DNA from 3 places in the Promicromonospora sp. CA-289599 genome. Region 1 is predicted to be linked to each of the others. Evidence: predicted binding sites of a transcription regulator. Region 1 holds the regulator's gene; each other region holds the start of a gene.
What was found. Region 1 encodes Rex, which represses fermentation and respiration genes when NADH is low (regulators of the CRP and FNR family bind a similar motif). Its sites were predicted from a motif close to CTTGTGAANNNNTTCACAAG; they were not measured.
Positions count from the first base shown of each region.

Region 2: rhaI (L-rhamnose isomerase) is a predicted target of Rex. The motif match lies at 2,955-2,974, and genes of this name have one in related genera.
Region 3: mqo (malate dehydrogenase (quinone)) is a predicted target of Rex. The motif match lies at 2,330-2,349, and genes of this name have one in related genera.

Region 1 covers NZ_JBNJNI010000001.1:3,252,848-3,257,615, reverse strand. The annotation lists gene ACQEVI_RS14405 (NCS1 family nucleobase:cation symporter-1) at 1-1,402, shown strand, start outside; gene ACQEVI_RS14400 (aspartate/glutamate racemase family protein) at 1,405-2,139, shown strand; gene ACQEVI_RS14395 (hypothetical protein) at 2,296-2,568, shown strand; gene ACQEVI_RS14390 (redox-sensing transcriptional repressor Rex) at 2,757-3,404, opposite strand; gene ACQEVI_RS14385 (glutaredoxin family protein) at 3,465-3,713, opposite strand; gene ACQEVI_RS14380 (Pr6Pr family membrane protein) at 3,723-4,397, opposite strand; gene ACQEVI_RS14375 (HAD family hydrolase) at 4,475-4,768, shown strand, end outside.
Region 2 covers NZ_JBNJNI010000001.1:3,117,407-3,122,174, reverse strand. The annotation lists gene ACQEVI_RS13835 (bifunctional aldolase/short-chain dehydrogenase) at 1-759, opposite strand, end outside; gene ACQEVI_RS13830 (alpha/beta hydrolase fold domain-containing protein) at 756-1,733, opposite strand; gene rhaI (L-rhamnose isomerase) at 1,730-2,905, opposite strand; gene rhaS (rhamnose ABC transporter substrate-binding protein) at 3,103-4,116, opposite strand; gene ACQEVI_RS13815 (ABC transporter permease) at 4,128-4,768, opposite strand, start outside.
Region 3 covers NZ_JBNJNI010000001.1:1,098,995-1,103,762, forward strand. The annotation lists gene ACQEVI_RS04870 (SCO4848 family membrane protein) at 1-153, shown strand, start outside; gene ACQEVI_RS04875 (TetR/AcrR family transcriptional regulator) at 250-801, shown strand; gene ACQEVI_RS04880 (pyridoxine/pyridoxamine 5'-phosphate oxidase) at 830-1,483, shown strand; gene ACQEVI_RS04885 (maleylpyruvate isomerase family mycothiol-dependent enzyme) at 1,587-2,255, shown strand; gene mqo (malate dehydrogenase (quinone)) at 2,368-3,867, shown strand; gene ACQEVI_RS04895 (MFS transporter) at 3,851-4,768, opposite strand, start outside.

The DNA of each region.
Region 1 (4,768 bases):
GTCCGACGTGCACAGCGTCGGCGGCTACGTGACGGCCGGCAGCCTCTTCGCGCTCGGCATCGCGAGCTGGCAGGTGCTCCTCGCCCTGCTGGTCGGCATCGTCATCGTGCAGGTGTTCACCAACCTGGTCGCGAAGCCGAGCCAGAACACCGGGGTGCCGTACCCGGTGATCAACCGCGCGGTCTTCGGCGTCAAGGGCGCGAACATCCCGGCGATCATCCGCGGCCTCATCGCCGTCGCCTGGTACGGCGTGCAGACGTTCCTCGCGGCGCAGGCGCTGAACATCGTGTTCCTCAAGTTCATCCCCGCCAGCGCCGCACTCCTCGAGCCGGCGTTCCTCGGGCTGAACGCGCTGGGCTGGATCTCGTACGCCGTGCTCTGGTTCGCGCAGGCCGCGCTGTTCTGGAACGGCATGGAGACCATCCGTCGGTTCATCGACTGGGCAGGGCCCGCCGTCTACGTCGTGATGATCGTGCTGGCGGTCTACCTCGTCTCGGAGGCGGGCTGGTCCAACATCAGCCTGAACCTCGCCGAGGGCGAGCCGCTGACCGGCTGGGCCTCGGTAGGGGTCTTCTGCACGGCGGTCGCGATCGTCGTGTCCTACTTCTCCGGCCCGATGCTGAACTTCGGCGACTTCGCGCGGTACGGGCGCTCGTTCAAGGCCGTGAAGCGCGGCAACCTGCTGGGCCTGCCGGTCAACTTCCTGTTCTTCTCGCTCCTGACGGTCATCACGGCGTCGGCCACGGTGCCCGTGTTCGGCGAGCTCATCACCGACCCCATCCACACCGTCGAGCGCATCGACACCCCGTTCGCGATCCTGCTGGGCGGCCTGACCTTCGTCACCGCGACGGTCGGCATCAACATCGTCGCGAACTTCATCTCCCCCGCGTTCGACTTCTCCAACGTGGCCCCGCAGAAGATCAGCTGGCGCATGGGCGGCATGATCGCCGCGGTCGGGTCCGTGGCCCTGCTGCCCTGGAACTGGTACAACAACGCCGACGCGATCCACTACACGCTCGGCGTGCTCGGCGCCCTGATCGGCCCGCTGTTCGGCATCCTCATCGCCGGCTACTACTTCGCGGCGAAGCAGCGGGTGCTCGTCGACGAGATGTTCACCATGTCGCCTTCAGGCGCCTACTGGTACACGAACGGCTACAACCGCAACGGCGTGCTCGCGATCTTCCTGGCCGGCGTGCCGACCGTCCTCCTGGGCGTGCTGCCCAAGCTGATCGCCGACCTCGGGTACTTCGACATCTCCTGGATCGGCAACTACACCTGGTTCATCGGGTGCGGCCTCGGCTTCGTCGCCTTCTGGTGGCTGGAGCGGCTCAGCCCGCAGATCCCGTCGTTCGACGGCGTCACCGAGGGTGTGGCCGACGGCGCAGCGGGCACCAAGGCCTGACCGTGCGGCTCCACCTCATCAACCCCAACACCTCCCGGGCGATGACCGCCAAGATCGCGGTCACCGCCCGGGAGGTCGCCGGGCCGGACGTCACCGTCGTCGCCACCTGCCCAGCGCCCGGCGCCGGCCCCGCCGCCGTCGAGAGCCACACAGACGAGGCGTGGGCGGCGCTCGTGGTGGCGCAGCAGGTCGCGGCGGCGGAGGCGGCCGGTGACGGCCCCGCGGACGGCTACGTCGTCGGCTGCTTCGGTGACCCGGGCCTGGACGCCGCCCGCGAGCTGACGGACGGCCCGGTGGTCGGGATCGCCGAGGCCGCGATGCACGTCGCGACCCTGTCGGGCCGCACGTTCGCGGTGGTCACCACGCTGTCGCGCACGCTGGGCCGCGCGCACGAGCTGGTGCGGCGCTACGGCTTCGAGGACGCGTGCGTCGCCATGTACGCGGCTGACGTCCCGGTCCTCGAGCTGGAGGACGCCGGCTCGACCGCCCGGGAGAAGATCGCCGAGCTCTGCGAGCGCGCGGTCCGCGACGACGGCGCCGACACCGTGGTACTCGGCTGCGCCGGCATGACAGACCTCTGCGCGGACCTCACGAAGCGTGTCGGGGTTCCGGTGATCGACGGCGTGGCGGCCGCCGTCGGCCTGGTGTCGGGCATGGTCCGGATGAACGTAGGAACGAGCAAGCGCGACGAGTACGCACCCCCGCCCCGGCTACCGGGGAGTGGTTCGAGGATCTGACCCCTGGGACGCCTCGCGGTCGGCCGTCCAACGGTAGTCACCCGGGGGCGGCGTGGTTCCCGGCTGCACAGGCCCTGTGCGGCGCCAGGTCTCACCTCGACGATCGACACCGACTGCTACCACCCTCGCTTCTGCGGAGCAGATCTCCTCCCGCAGGTGCTCGGAGATGAGTCGGAGCGCACCTTCGATCGGATCGACATCGGGGAAAACATCCCGTGCGTCTTCCTTGGCGGACTCGATGAATCGCTGCAAGCCTTCCAGGTCGACCACAAACTCCACAGGAGTTCCTTCGGGCGGTACCCGCACGAGAGCGTGAGCTTCCTGCACGTCGACCTCGATGTGGTCTGGAACATCGCCGCCGCGAGAGATCAGGTCACGGGCGAGGTCGCGGGTGGCCTCGGAGATCAACACTGGGCTCCTGACGGGTAGGCGGTGATGACGCGATCATCATCGTCGGCCACCGAGACCCTCGTCGCGACAGCTCATCCCTCAGGTCGGCACTCTGCATCGAGATCGGTCCAGCGCTGGACCGATCTCGATGCCAACTGTCGACTTCGGCGCAGGCGGCCAGCAACGTGCCGACGTCGGCCCCGCGTGCATCCGCCACCCACGCAGCGTCAGAGCGCAGCGGCCCGCGTCGCCGCGTGGAACGCCAGGATCTGCAGCTCGCCGCCGACGTCGACCGAGCGCACCACCACGTCGTCCGGCACCTGGAGCGCGACGGGCGCGAAGCTGAGGATCTCGCGGACGCCCGTGGCCACCACGGCGTCGGCCACGTCCTGGGCCACGTGACCGGGCAGCGCGAGCACGACCATGCTGACCCGCTCGCGCTGGATGACGTCGGCGACGGAGCGCACGTGCTCCACGGTCACGCCGGCCACCCGGGTGCCCACGACGTCGGGCGACGCGTCGAGCAACGCCACCACCTGGAAGCCGCGCGTCGTGTAGCCGGAGTAGTTCGCGAGGGCGTGCCCGAGGTTACCGATGCCGACGATCGCCAGCCGGTGCTCCGTCTCGAGCCCCAGGGCGACCGTGATGTAGGACGCGAGCGACTCGACGTCGTACCCGACACCGCGCGTGCCGAACGAACCCAGGTAGGACAGGTCCTTGCGCAGCTGCGCCGAGCTGACGCCCGAACGCTCGGCGAGCTCGGTCGACGAGGTGAGGGCCACCCCCTCGGCCGCGAGGTCCCGCAGGGCGCGCAGGTAGTAAGGCAGCCTCCCTACGGTTGCTGCCGGAACTGTCCCGTCACTGAGTTCGACCACGTGCTGCTCCCCTCCCCGCGACCACTGTGTCGCGGGCGTACGCACACACTGCCGGGATGATCATGCCAGGAGGCGGGCCAGACGCGCACCGTCCACGCGCCAGAAACCTTGCTGGACCCCGTCCACCTCGACCACGGGGACATAGTCCCCGTACTTCTCCCGCAGTGCGGGCGCGCTGTCGATGTCGACCTCGCGCCATCGGGCTCCTGCGCCCTCGCACACCCGCACCACCACGGCGCGTGCGTCTTCGCACAGATGGCACGCCTCGCGTGTGTACAGGACTACCCGGGCATCGGCAGGACTTGTCACGACCCGAGGTTACGTCACGCGCGGGACCGGACGGTCCGTGCCCGGCAACCGTGCGTCCGCCCACCGCACGCCCCAGGCCAGGACCAGGAAGACCACGGCGACGAGGGTCGCGTTGGTCAGCGCGGGGCCGTAGCCGAGCACGGTGACGTCGAGGAAGGGGTACGGGTACCAGCCCGTAGCCGCTCCCCGGACGAAGGTGTGGACGAGCCACGCGATCGGGTAGACGACCGACCACCACACGGTCCGCATGCTCACCCGGGGCCGGGGTCCGACCCACAGCCAGACGATGACGGCGAGGAGCGGGGCAAGCACGTGCAGCATCGTGTTCGCCACGGCGCCGGACGGCGTCAGCGTCACCAGGCCGCGCAGCACCGTGTTGTAGACGATCCCGGTGACGGCGATGCAGAGCAGCCCGTCGAGCCGCAGTACCCGGAAGACCGGGCCGTCGCGCCGGGGGTCCAGCGCCAGCGCCAGCGAGACGCCGCCGATCAGCAGGTTCGACTCGATGGTGAAGTAGCTGAAGAGCCGGACGATGCGCTCCGCGTGCGTGGGCGCGATACCCGGGCCACCGACGATGGCGGTGACGAGCTCGATCGTGAAGCCACCGAGGGCGAGCACGGCCACCAGCAGGTGGAGGATGCGCGCGAGGGTGGCCCGGCCCGACCCGCTGATCTCTTGGCTCACGCCCCGGTTCTATCACCGGCGGTCCCTGCCTGCCCGGTGTGACCTGCACTACGTGGCGCGCGGATAGAGTGGCCTCCATGCCGTCGACGCACCCCTCGTCCGCCACCGCGGCGTTCTTCGACGTCGACAACACGATCATCCGCGGTGCGAGCGCTTTTCACCTGGCCAAGTCCGCGTACCAACGCAAGTTCTTCGGCACGCGGGACATCCTCAGGTTCGCCATGATCCAGGCGCGCTACCTGGTGCGGGGCGAGAACAAGGAAGAGATCGACGAGGTGCGCAACCGTGCCCTGTCGCTGATCGCGGGCCGCAGCGTCGCGGAGATCGCCACCCTCGGCGAAGAGGTGTGGGACGCCGTCCTGTCGCTGCGG
Region 2 (4,768 bases), 140 kb from region 1:
CGCCGCCCGGGCGCGCCGCTCGGCGTCGGGCAGGGGCTCGTAGCCGGGGCGGACGGCGCCGAACGCGTGCGTACCGTCGGCCGCGAGGGCCGCTGTCCGCGACTCGATGAACGCCTCGGCGCGCCGGATGATCCCGAGCGACCGCTCCTCCGCCTCGTCCGAGGTGTCGCCCCAGGCGGTGATGCCGTGCCCGCCCAGGACGCAGCCGATGGCCTGCGGGTTCGCCGCCTTGATCGCCGCGATGTCGAGGCCGAGCTGGAAGCCGGGGCGACGCCACGGCACCCAGACGACCTCGTCGCCGAAGATCTCGCGGGTCAGCGCCTCGCCGTCGGCAGCCGCGGCCACCGCGATGCCGGAGTCGGGGTGCAGGTGGTCCACGTGGGCGGCGTCGACCAGGCCGTGCATCGCGGTGTCGATCGACGGCGCCGCGCCGCCCTTGCCGTGCAGGCAGTAGTCGAACGCGGCGACCATCTCGTCCTCGTGGTCCAGGCCCGGGTACACGTCGACGAGCGCGCGCATCCGGTCCAGCTGCAGCACGGCCAGGCCCTGGGGCTGCAGCGTGCCGAGGTCCCCGCCGGAGCCCTTGACCCACAGCAGCTCGACGGGCTCACCCGTCACGGGGTCGGTGGCGGTCCCCTTCGCGGACGTGTTGCCGCCCGCGTAGTTGGTGTTGCGGGGGTCGGCGCCCAGCCGGTTCGAGCGGGCGACGAGCGAGGTGACCGTCGGGTTGCCTGTCACGTCGGCAGTCTGGTTCGTCATCGGGCTGCTGCTTCCGTCTCGGTGGGGTGCACCGCATCGGTCGCGGTCGCCGAGACCGAGGTCCCGGCGAGCTCGGCCGGCGGGGGCGTGACGTCGTGGTGGTGCGGTGCTTCGTGCGGTGTGCCGACGAGCCCGTCGGCGGTGAGCCAGACCGCGATGCGCGCGATGCTGCGCGCGGCACCGGCGGTGCCGGGCTCGTTGAGGTGTCCGTGATAGGTGCTGTCCTCCCGGACGAGCAGCACGTCGACGCCGGCCGCGGCGAGCTCCGCGCAGTACGCCTCGCCCGAGGACCGCAGCGCGTCGTGGTCGGACGTGACGACGAACGTGGGCGGCAGCCCGCGCAGGTCCTGCCCTCCGGGGTGGGCGTACGGGGAGATCGGCAGGTCGCTGTCGCCGAGGTAGTTGGCGCCCATAGCGCGCATCGCCTCGGGCGGGAAGTCCCGGTCGGGCGGCAGCGCGGCGATCTTCTCGGCCAGCTCGGGGCTCGGGGCGGGCAGCTCGTAGTGCGCCACGGGGTAGGCCAGCACCACCGACCGCGGCTGCGGCCCGCCCGCGTCGCGCAGGCGGAGCGACGCACCGGCAGCCAGGTTGCCGCCGGCGCTCGCCCCGCCCAGCGACCACTGTTCTGACCCGACGCCGAGACCGGCGTCCCGCGCCCAGGCGAAGGCGAACGTGACCTCCTCGGACGCGACGGGGAACCGCACCCCGTCGGGTGCCGGGGAACCGGCCGGATCCCGGTAGTCGAGATCCGGCGCGAGCCGGTAGTCGACGCTCACGACCACCACGCCGACGTCGGCGAGCATCCGCGCCACCCAGTCGGCCTCGGGCATGTCGAGGTCGCCGTACATGAACGCACCACCGTGCGCCCACACCAGACCGGCCACCCGGTCGGTACCGGTCGGCGGCTCGTAGACCCGCACCCGCAGGTCACCGTGCGGGCCGTCCAGCACGCGGTCCCCGACGGTGCCGCTCACGCGCCCCATCCGGCCTGGGCGCCTCCGACTCGCTCGGCGGCGACCTTCTCGGCGTACCCGGATGCCGCGAAGGCGGCCCTGGGGTTCGGGTCGAGGCCCATCTCCTCGCGCACCTCGGCGACGAGGGGGCGAACGTCGGTGTCGTAGGCGTCCATGAGTACGGCGTGCGCGCCGAGCACGTCACCCGAGAGCTGGGCAGCTGTGAGCGCCTCGACGTCGACGAGCAGGGCCTTCGCCGTCGCCTCCTGGACGTTCATGACCGAGCGGATCTGCGCCGGGATCTTCGGCTCGATGTTGTGGCACTGGTCGAGCATGAAGTTGACGCCGCTGTCCGGCGCGTGGGCGCCGGCTAAAACGATCTCGTGCATGATCCGGAACAGCTGGAACGGGTCAGCGGCGCCGACCATGAGGTCGTCGTCGGCATAGAAGCGGCTGTTGAAGTCGAAGGCTCCGAGGCGACCCTGGCGCAGGAGCTGCGCCACGATGAACTCGATGTTGGTGCCGGGCGCGTGGTGGCCGGTGTCGAGCACCACCTTCGCGCGGTCGCCCAGGGCCACCACGTGCAGCAGGGACGTGCCCCAGTCCGGGACGTCGGAGATGTAGAACGCGGGCTCGAAGAACTTGTACTCGAGAACCATGTGCTGGTCGTCGTCGAGCGCCGCGTAGATCTCGGCGAGGGACTCGGCGATCCGGTCCTGCCGGGCCCGGATCGAGTCCTGGCCCGGGTAGTTGAGGCCGTCGGAGAGCCAGACCTTGAGGTCCTTGGAGCCCGTCGCCCGCATGACGTCGATGCACTGCTTGTGGTGGTCCACCGCCTTGGCCCGCACCCGGGGGTCGGGGTGGGCGAGGGAGCCCAGCATGAAGTCGTCGTCCTGGAAGACGTTCGAGTTGATCATGCCGATCCGCACGCCCAGGTCCTCGGCGTGCCGGGCGAGGACCCCGAAGTCGTCGACGAGGTCCCAGGGGATGTGCAGGCTGACCCGCGGGGCGACGCCGGTGTACCGGTGCACCTGCGCGGCGTCGGCCAGCTTCTCGAACGGGTCACGCGGCACGCCCGGCTGGCCGAAGACCTTGAACCTCGTCCCCGAGTTGCCGAACGCCCACGACGGCAGCTCGATCGTCTGCTGCCGGAGCGCGGACCTGGCCGCCTCGGTTCGTGTGGATGCCGCCATGGCGTCCTTCCTCTCCGCGCACTTCCTCGTGCACCATCTTGAAACGATCGTCTTGAAACGATTCACTCGAACCCTAAACCGCCGCCGCCGCGCGGTCAAGGTGCCGTGTGGCTCCCCGGTCGGCAGAACGTCAGGTGATCGGCAGTCCGAGCTGCCGATCACCTGACGTCCTACCGACCACGCGAACCCTCCGCGACCTAGAAGTCGAAGTCCGCGATGTTGCTCTCGTCGAACACGTACGGCTCGCCGAGCAGCACCTCGCCGTCCGCCCCGACGGTGAACTCGCCCAGGCGCCCCGCGGTGAAGGTGTCGCCCTCCTCGCCCGTGATGTCGCCCGCCGCAAGGGCCGCCGCGGCCTGCGTCGCCAGGTAGCCGAGGTCGGTCGGGTTCCACAGCGCGAACGCCTCGACGGTGCCGTCCTCGACGTACTCGCGCATCTGGTCGGGCGTGCCGAGACCGGTGACGGCCACACGGCCCTTGGCGTCCGACGTCGACACGTAACGCGCCGCCGCGGCGATCCCGACCGTGGTGGGCGAGACGATGCCCTTGAGGTCGGGGTGCGACTGCAGCAGCGCGGCGGTCTTGTCGAACGAGGTCTGGTCGTCGTCGTCGCCGTAGACGGTCTCGACCAGCTCGATGTCCGGGTAGTCGGAGGCCAGCTTCTCCTCCATGAGCGCGATCCAGGCGTTCTGGTTGGTCGCGTTGGCCGACGCCGACAGGATCGCGATCTCGCCCTCGCCGCCGATCTGGTCCGCGACCAGCTCGAGCTGCTTGTCGGCGATGCCCTCGGGCGAGGCCTGGTTGACGAACAGGTCCCGGAACTGCGGCTCGGTGTCCGAGTCGAACGTGACCACCTTGGTGCCCGCCGACCGCGCCTCCTCCAGCGCGTCGCCGATCGCCGTCGGATCGTTGGCCGAGACCACCAGGGCGCTGACTCCCTGCTGTGCCGCGGTGTTGATGAACGGCACCTGGGCGTCGGGCGACGCCGCGTCCGGCCCGACCTCGTCGACCGTGGCGCCCAGCTCCTCCGCCGCCTCCTGCGCGCCCGCCGTCGACGCCTCGAAGTACGGGTTGCCCAGGTTCTTGGGCAGCACGGTGATCGTCACCGAGTCGTCACCACCGCCGCCCCCGCCGTCGCTCGAACCACATGCGGTCAGGCCCAGCGCCAGCACGGCGGTCGTGCCGGCCGCGAGCACAGATGTGAACTTCATCGTCCGTCTCCCTACGTTCGTTGCCCGACGGCGCTCCGCCGCCGGACTCTCAGGCCGCCCGCGATGCGCGGAGCGACCACGGAAACAACCAGCGCCGTGCCGATCACTATGTTGATGACGTTGACCGTCACGCTCTCCAGGCGCAGCGCGCTGCCGAGCACCCCGATGAGCAGGACGCCCGCGACCACCCCGTGGATCGCGCCGCGCCCGCCGAAGATCGACACCCCGCCGAGCAGCACGGCGGCGACCACCTGCAGCTCCATGCCCGTCGCGTTGTCGCCGCGCGCGCTGCCGTAGCGCAGCGTGTAGTAGACGCCCGCGAGCGCCGACACCGCCCCGGACAGCACGAACAGGATCAGCAGGGTCCGCTTGACGTCGACGCCGGAGAACCGGGCGGCCTCGCTGCTGCGGCCGATGTCCAGCACGTTCCGCCCGAACGGTGTCGCGTGCAGCAGCACGGCGAAGATCGCGATCACGAGGAGCAGCCCGAGGGTGATGACCGGGTAGGGCGACTCCCCCAGCTTCGCCGTGGCGCCGTCGGTCCAGGACTCGGGGAAGCCGGTGACCGCCGTCGTGCCGAGCAGGCCGACGGCCAGGCCGCGGTAGAGGGCGAGCGAGCCGATGGTGACGGCCAGCGACGGCAGGCCCGCGT
Region 3 (4,768 bases), 2.2 Mb from region 1:
CCGCGGTTCTGGCAGCGCATCGCCGCCGACCCCCGGTCGCGCGACGCCGACGGGCGGGCGACGAGGTTCCTCACCGTGCACAGCGTGCTGATCGCGGTCTCGCTCGCGCTCGCCCTGGCGGTCGGCGTGCTGGGCGTCATCACCCTGTTCTGAGCCACTACCCGTAGGACGCCCAGGTCACGCACCTGACCTGGGCGTTCAGGGCTCTCTTGGTTGCGCACCATACCTGGAGGTAGGTATGGTGCGGCGATGAGCACGCCGACCGCACGCGACCGCCTCATCGACGCCGCGCAGGACCTCTTCGCCGTCCAAGGGGTCGGGCCGACGAGCCCCCGCGCGGTGCTGGCGGCCTCCGGCGTCGGACAGGGCAGCCTCTACCACCACTTCCCCACCAAGCACGACCTCGCCGTGGCTGCCGTCGGCGCGACCGTCGACCAGCTCCTCGCCCGGGCGATGACGACGCTGGGCAGCGACTCCCCCGCGATCCAGCGGCTCGTCGCCTACCTCGAGCGGCCGCGCGACGCCCTGGCGGGCTGCCGGATCGGCCGCCTCACCGCCGAACAGGCAGTGCTGGACGACGACGGCCTGCGCGACGTGCTCGCCGCCTACTTCGTGCGCCTGCTCGGCGTCCTCACCACGATCTTCCGCGAGACCGGGCTGCCCGACGACGTCGCCCGCGACCGGGCGCACGCCGCCCTCGCGATCATCCAGGGCGGCTACGTCCTGGCCCGCGCCACGCAGGACCCGGAAGCCCTGACCGCCGCGGTGCGCGGCTTCGTCGGCCTGCTGACCGACGGCTGACCAACCGGCTGACCAACAAGGAGGACACGTGACCTTCCGCGAGCGCCTGCGCGCCCTGCCCACCTTCGCCCGGCCGGGACTCCCGGCCTTCGACCCGGACGCCGCGCCGCCCACGCCGCACGAGCTGTTCGTGACCTGGATGGACGAGGCGATCGAGGCGGACCTGCTCGCGGCGCACGCCATGACGCTCTCGACGGCCGAGCCGTCGGGGCGGGTGCATGCGCGGACCGTGGCGCTCAAGGACGTGACGGCGGACGGCTGGTGGTTCGCCTCGCAGTCCTCGGGTCCCAAGGGCCGCGACCTGGCGGCCAACCCGCATGCGGCGCTGACGTTCTTCTGGCCCGAGCTGGGCCGCCAGGTCAAGGTGACGGGCAGCGCGGCGTCGGCGGGCGAGGAGGCGAGCCGTGCGGACTTTCTCGCGCGACCCGACGCCTCGCGGGCCGCCGGGATCGTCAACCGCCAGAGCGAGCCGCTGGCGTCCCGGGAGGAGTACGTGCGGGCCTTCGCGGAGGCCCTCGCCGTGGTCACCGCCGACACCGAGCTGACCGCCCCGGAGTGGACCGCGTACGTGCTGGCCCCGACGGAGGTCGAGTTCTGGCAGGCGCCCGACGACGGCCCGCACACCCGTCTGCTGTACCGGGCCGAGGTCACCGGCTGGGCCCGCGGCCTCCTTTGGCCCTGACCCCACCCGGCCCACCAACTTGTCAGACGTACAGGTCACCCGGCTGACCTCCACGTCTGACAACCCGATCCGATCGTATGACTTCCTTGGAGGGACCAACACCGTGAGCACCACCAGCACCGTCTCGCACGCCCTCGCCGATTCCGACACGGGCCTCGGCACGCTGATCTCCGCCGTCGGGCACCTGACCGACGCTGACCTCGCCGCGCCGTCGACCCTGGAGGGCTGGACGCGCGGGCACGTGCTGTCCCACGTCGCGGCGTTGGGCAACGCGCTGCGCGGCCAGGCGCAGGCCGCCGAACGCGGCGAGGTGGTCCCCGTGTACGCGAGCCAGGAGGCCCGCGACGCCGGGATCGAGGCGGGCTCGGGCCGCACGGTGTCCGAGCACCTCGCGGTCCTCGGCGCCCTGCGCAACGACCTGGCGAGCGCCTGGCCCGAGCCCGGGTCGCCGCTCTGGGCCGCTCCCAGCGGGTACCGCGGCGGCCCCCTCTCGGGCTGCGTGCTCGCCTGGTGGCGCGAGGTGCGGATCCACTCGGTGGACGCCCTGGCCGGCACGTCCCAGGAGGTCGGGTACGAGACGTGGGACGACACCCTGTGCGCCCACCTGCGCGAGTTCCTGGCGGTGCGGCTGCCCGACGGCGTCGCCGTCGACAACATCGCCGGTGACCCGCGGGACGTCACGGCGTGGCTCGCCGGGCGTACGCCGGCGAACCCGCTGCCGGGCGAGCTGCCCGAGCTGGGGCCGTGGCCGTCCGCGGTCCCCGCTCGCTGAGCGGGAGGTGCGGCGGCGGGCGCTGTGAGCGTGAGGGAGGTCACGGATCGCATCACGTGATTCACGCCACAGCGCTCGTTCAACTTTTCACAAGCCCGCTAATGTACCTGTCGTGACTTCTTATCTCCAGACAGCCCCGCGTCCCTCCGAAGAGGTCGACGTCGCGCTGATCGGCGGGGGGATCATGAGCGCCACCCTCGGCGCGCTGCTCACGATCCTCGAGCCGACCTGGCGTATCGGAATCTACGAGCGCCTGGACGAGGTGGCACTCGAGTCGTCGAACCCGTGGAACAACGCGGGCACCGGCCACGCCGCACTCTGCGAGCTGAACTACACGCCCGAGCGCAAGGACGGCTCGGTCGACATCTCCAAGGCGGTGAAGATCAACGAGCAGTTCCACACCTCCCGCGAGTTCTGGAACCACCTCCTGACCGCCGGCCTGATGGAGGGCACCGACTTCATCAACGTCACGCCCCACATGACGTTCGTGCGCGGCGCCGAGAACGTCGACTTCCTCCGCCGCCGCTACGAGGCGCTCAGCGCGCACCCGCTGTTCAGCGACATGGAGTTCAGCTCGGACCCCGAGGTCATCGGGCAGTGGACGCCGCTGATGACCCAGGACCGCGACGCCGACGAGCCGATCGCGGCCACGCGCGCCGCCGCGGGCACCGACGTCGACTTCGGGTCGCTGACCAAGAAGCTCGTCGAGTTCGCTACGGCGCACAACACCGAGCTGCACCTGAACCACGAGGTCCGGGGCCTGAAGAAGCTGCGGGACGGGCGCTGGCGCCTGAACCTGCACGACCGGTCCTGGAACGCGGGCACCCGCCGTCGTACCGTCCGGGCGAAGTTCGTCTTCGTCGGCGCGGGCGGTGGCGCGCTGCCGCTGCTGCAGGCTTCCGGCATCAAGGAGGCGCGCGGGTACGGCGGCTTCCCGATCTCCGGCGAGTTCCTGCGCACGGACAACCCGGCCATCGTGTCCCAGCACCAGGCCAAGGTGTACGGCAAGGCCGACGTCGGCGCGCCGCCGATGTCCGTGCCGCACCTGGACACGCGCATCGTGGACGGCAAGAGCTACCTGATGTTCGGCCCGTACGCCGGGTTCAGCCCCAAGTACCTCAAGAAGGGCAAGTACCTGGGCCTGATCACGTCGCTGCGCGCGCACAACGTGTTCTCGATGCTGGGCGCCGGCGTGAAGAACCTCGACCTGACCAGCTACCTGGTGGGTCAGGTCGTGGCCGCGCCGGAGACCAAGTTCCACGAGCTGCAGCGGTTCATGCCGACCGCGCAGCCGGGCGACTGGGAGAAGATCACCGCGGGCCAGCGCGTCCAGGTCATCAAGTGGGTCAAGGGCAAGGGTGGCGTGCTGGAGTTCGGCACCGAGGTCGTCGCAGCCCAGGACGGCACCATCGCCGGCCTGCTGGGCGCGTCCCCGGGTGCGTCGACCGCCGTCGCCGCCATGACCGGGCTGCTCGAGCGCTGCTTCCCCGAGCGGTACGCCGAGTGGAAGCCGCAGCTCACCTCGATGATGCCGAGCCTCGACGGCGGCGCGGACTACGACGCCGCGGAGCTCACCGGCGGCATCGACCGGCGGGTCACCGCGGGAGCCTGACCGCCGCCGCCGAACGGGACGGCTGGCCGCCCAGCCGTCCCGTCGGCAGCTCCCGCATCCGCGCCAGGGGCGAGAGCAGCACGCCCCAGCACGCGAGGCAGTGCACGGCCGCCATCACGAGGATCGTCTCGCGGACGCCGATCTCCCCGCCGAGCCAGCCCGCGACGACGCCGGCCGCCGGCATGGTGCCGAAGTTCACCACCTGCATCACCGTCATCACCCGGCCGCGCAGGCCGGCCGGCACGTACCGGAGCCGCCACGCGTTCCGGATCACGTTGCCCGCCACCACGAACAGGCCGGTCAGGAAGCCGCCGGCCGCGGTGATCACCGCGCCCGAGCCCGGCAGGCCCGCGCCGACGAGCAGCGCGGCGGGGCCGCAGAGCACCAGCAGTGTCGTGGAGGCCCGGCCGCTCCCGAGGAACCTGCTCAGATACGGGGCGACGACGGCGCCCACCACCCCGCCTCCACCCGCCACCGCGAGGACAGCGCCGACCCCTGCCTCGGTCAGGTGCAGGTCGCGCACGAGGAACAGGACCAGGAGCGCCCCGTACCCCGTGAGCCCGAAGTTGGACAGTCCGCCGATGCCCACGAGCCACGGGATGTAGCGGTCGCGGCGCACCAGGTCCACCCCCTCGCGGATGCGCGCGAGCAGGGGTTCGGCCGGGCCGTCGGGCACCTTCGCCGGACGGGGCAGCCGGATCCGCCACAGGCACACGGCGGACCAGAGGAAGGTCGCGGCGTCGAGCGCGATCCCGGCCGCAGCCGTGAGCCACTGGGCGAGGAGGCCGCCCAGACCCGGCCCGGCCACCTGCGCGGCGGACTCCGTGCCGAACAGGCGCGAGCTCGCGGACTCGAGCTGTTCGGCGGGCACCACCTCGGGCAGGAACACCTGGTACGCGGT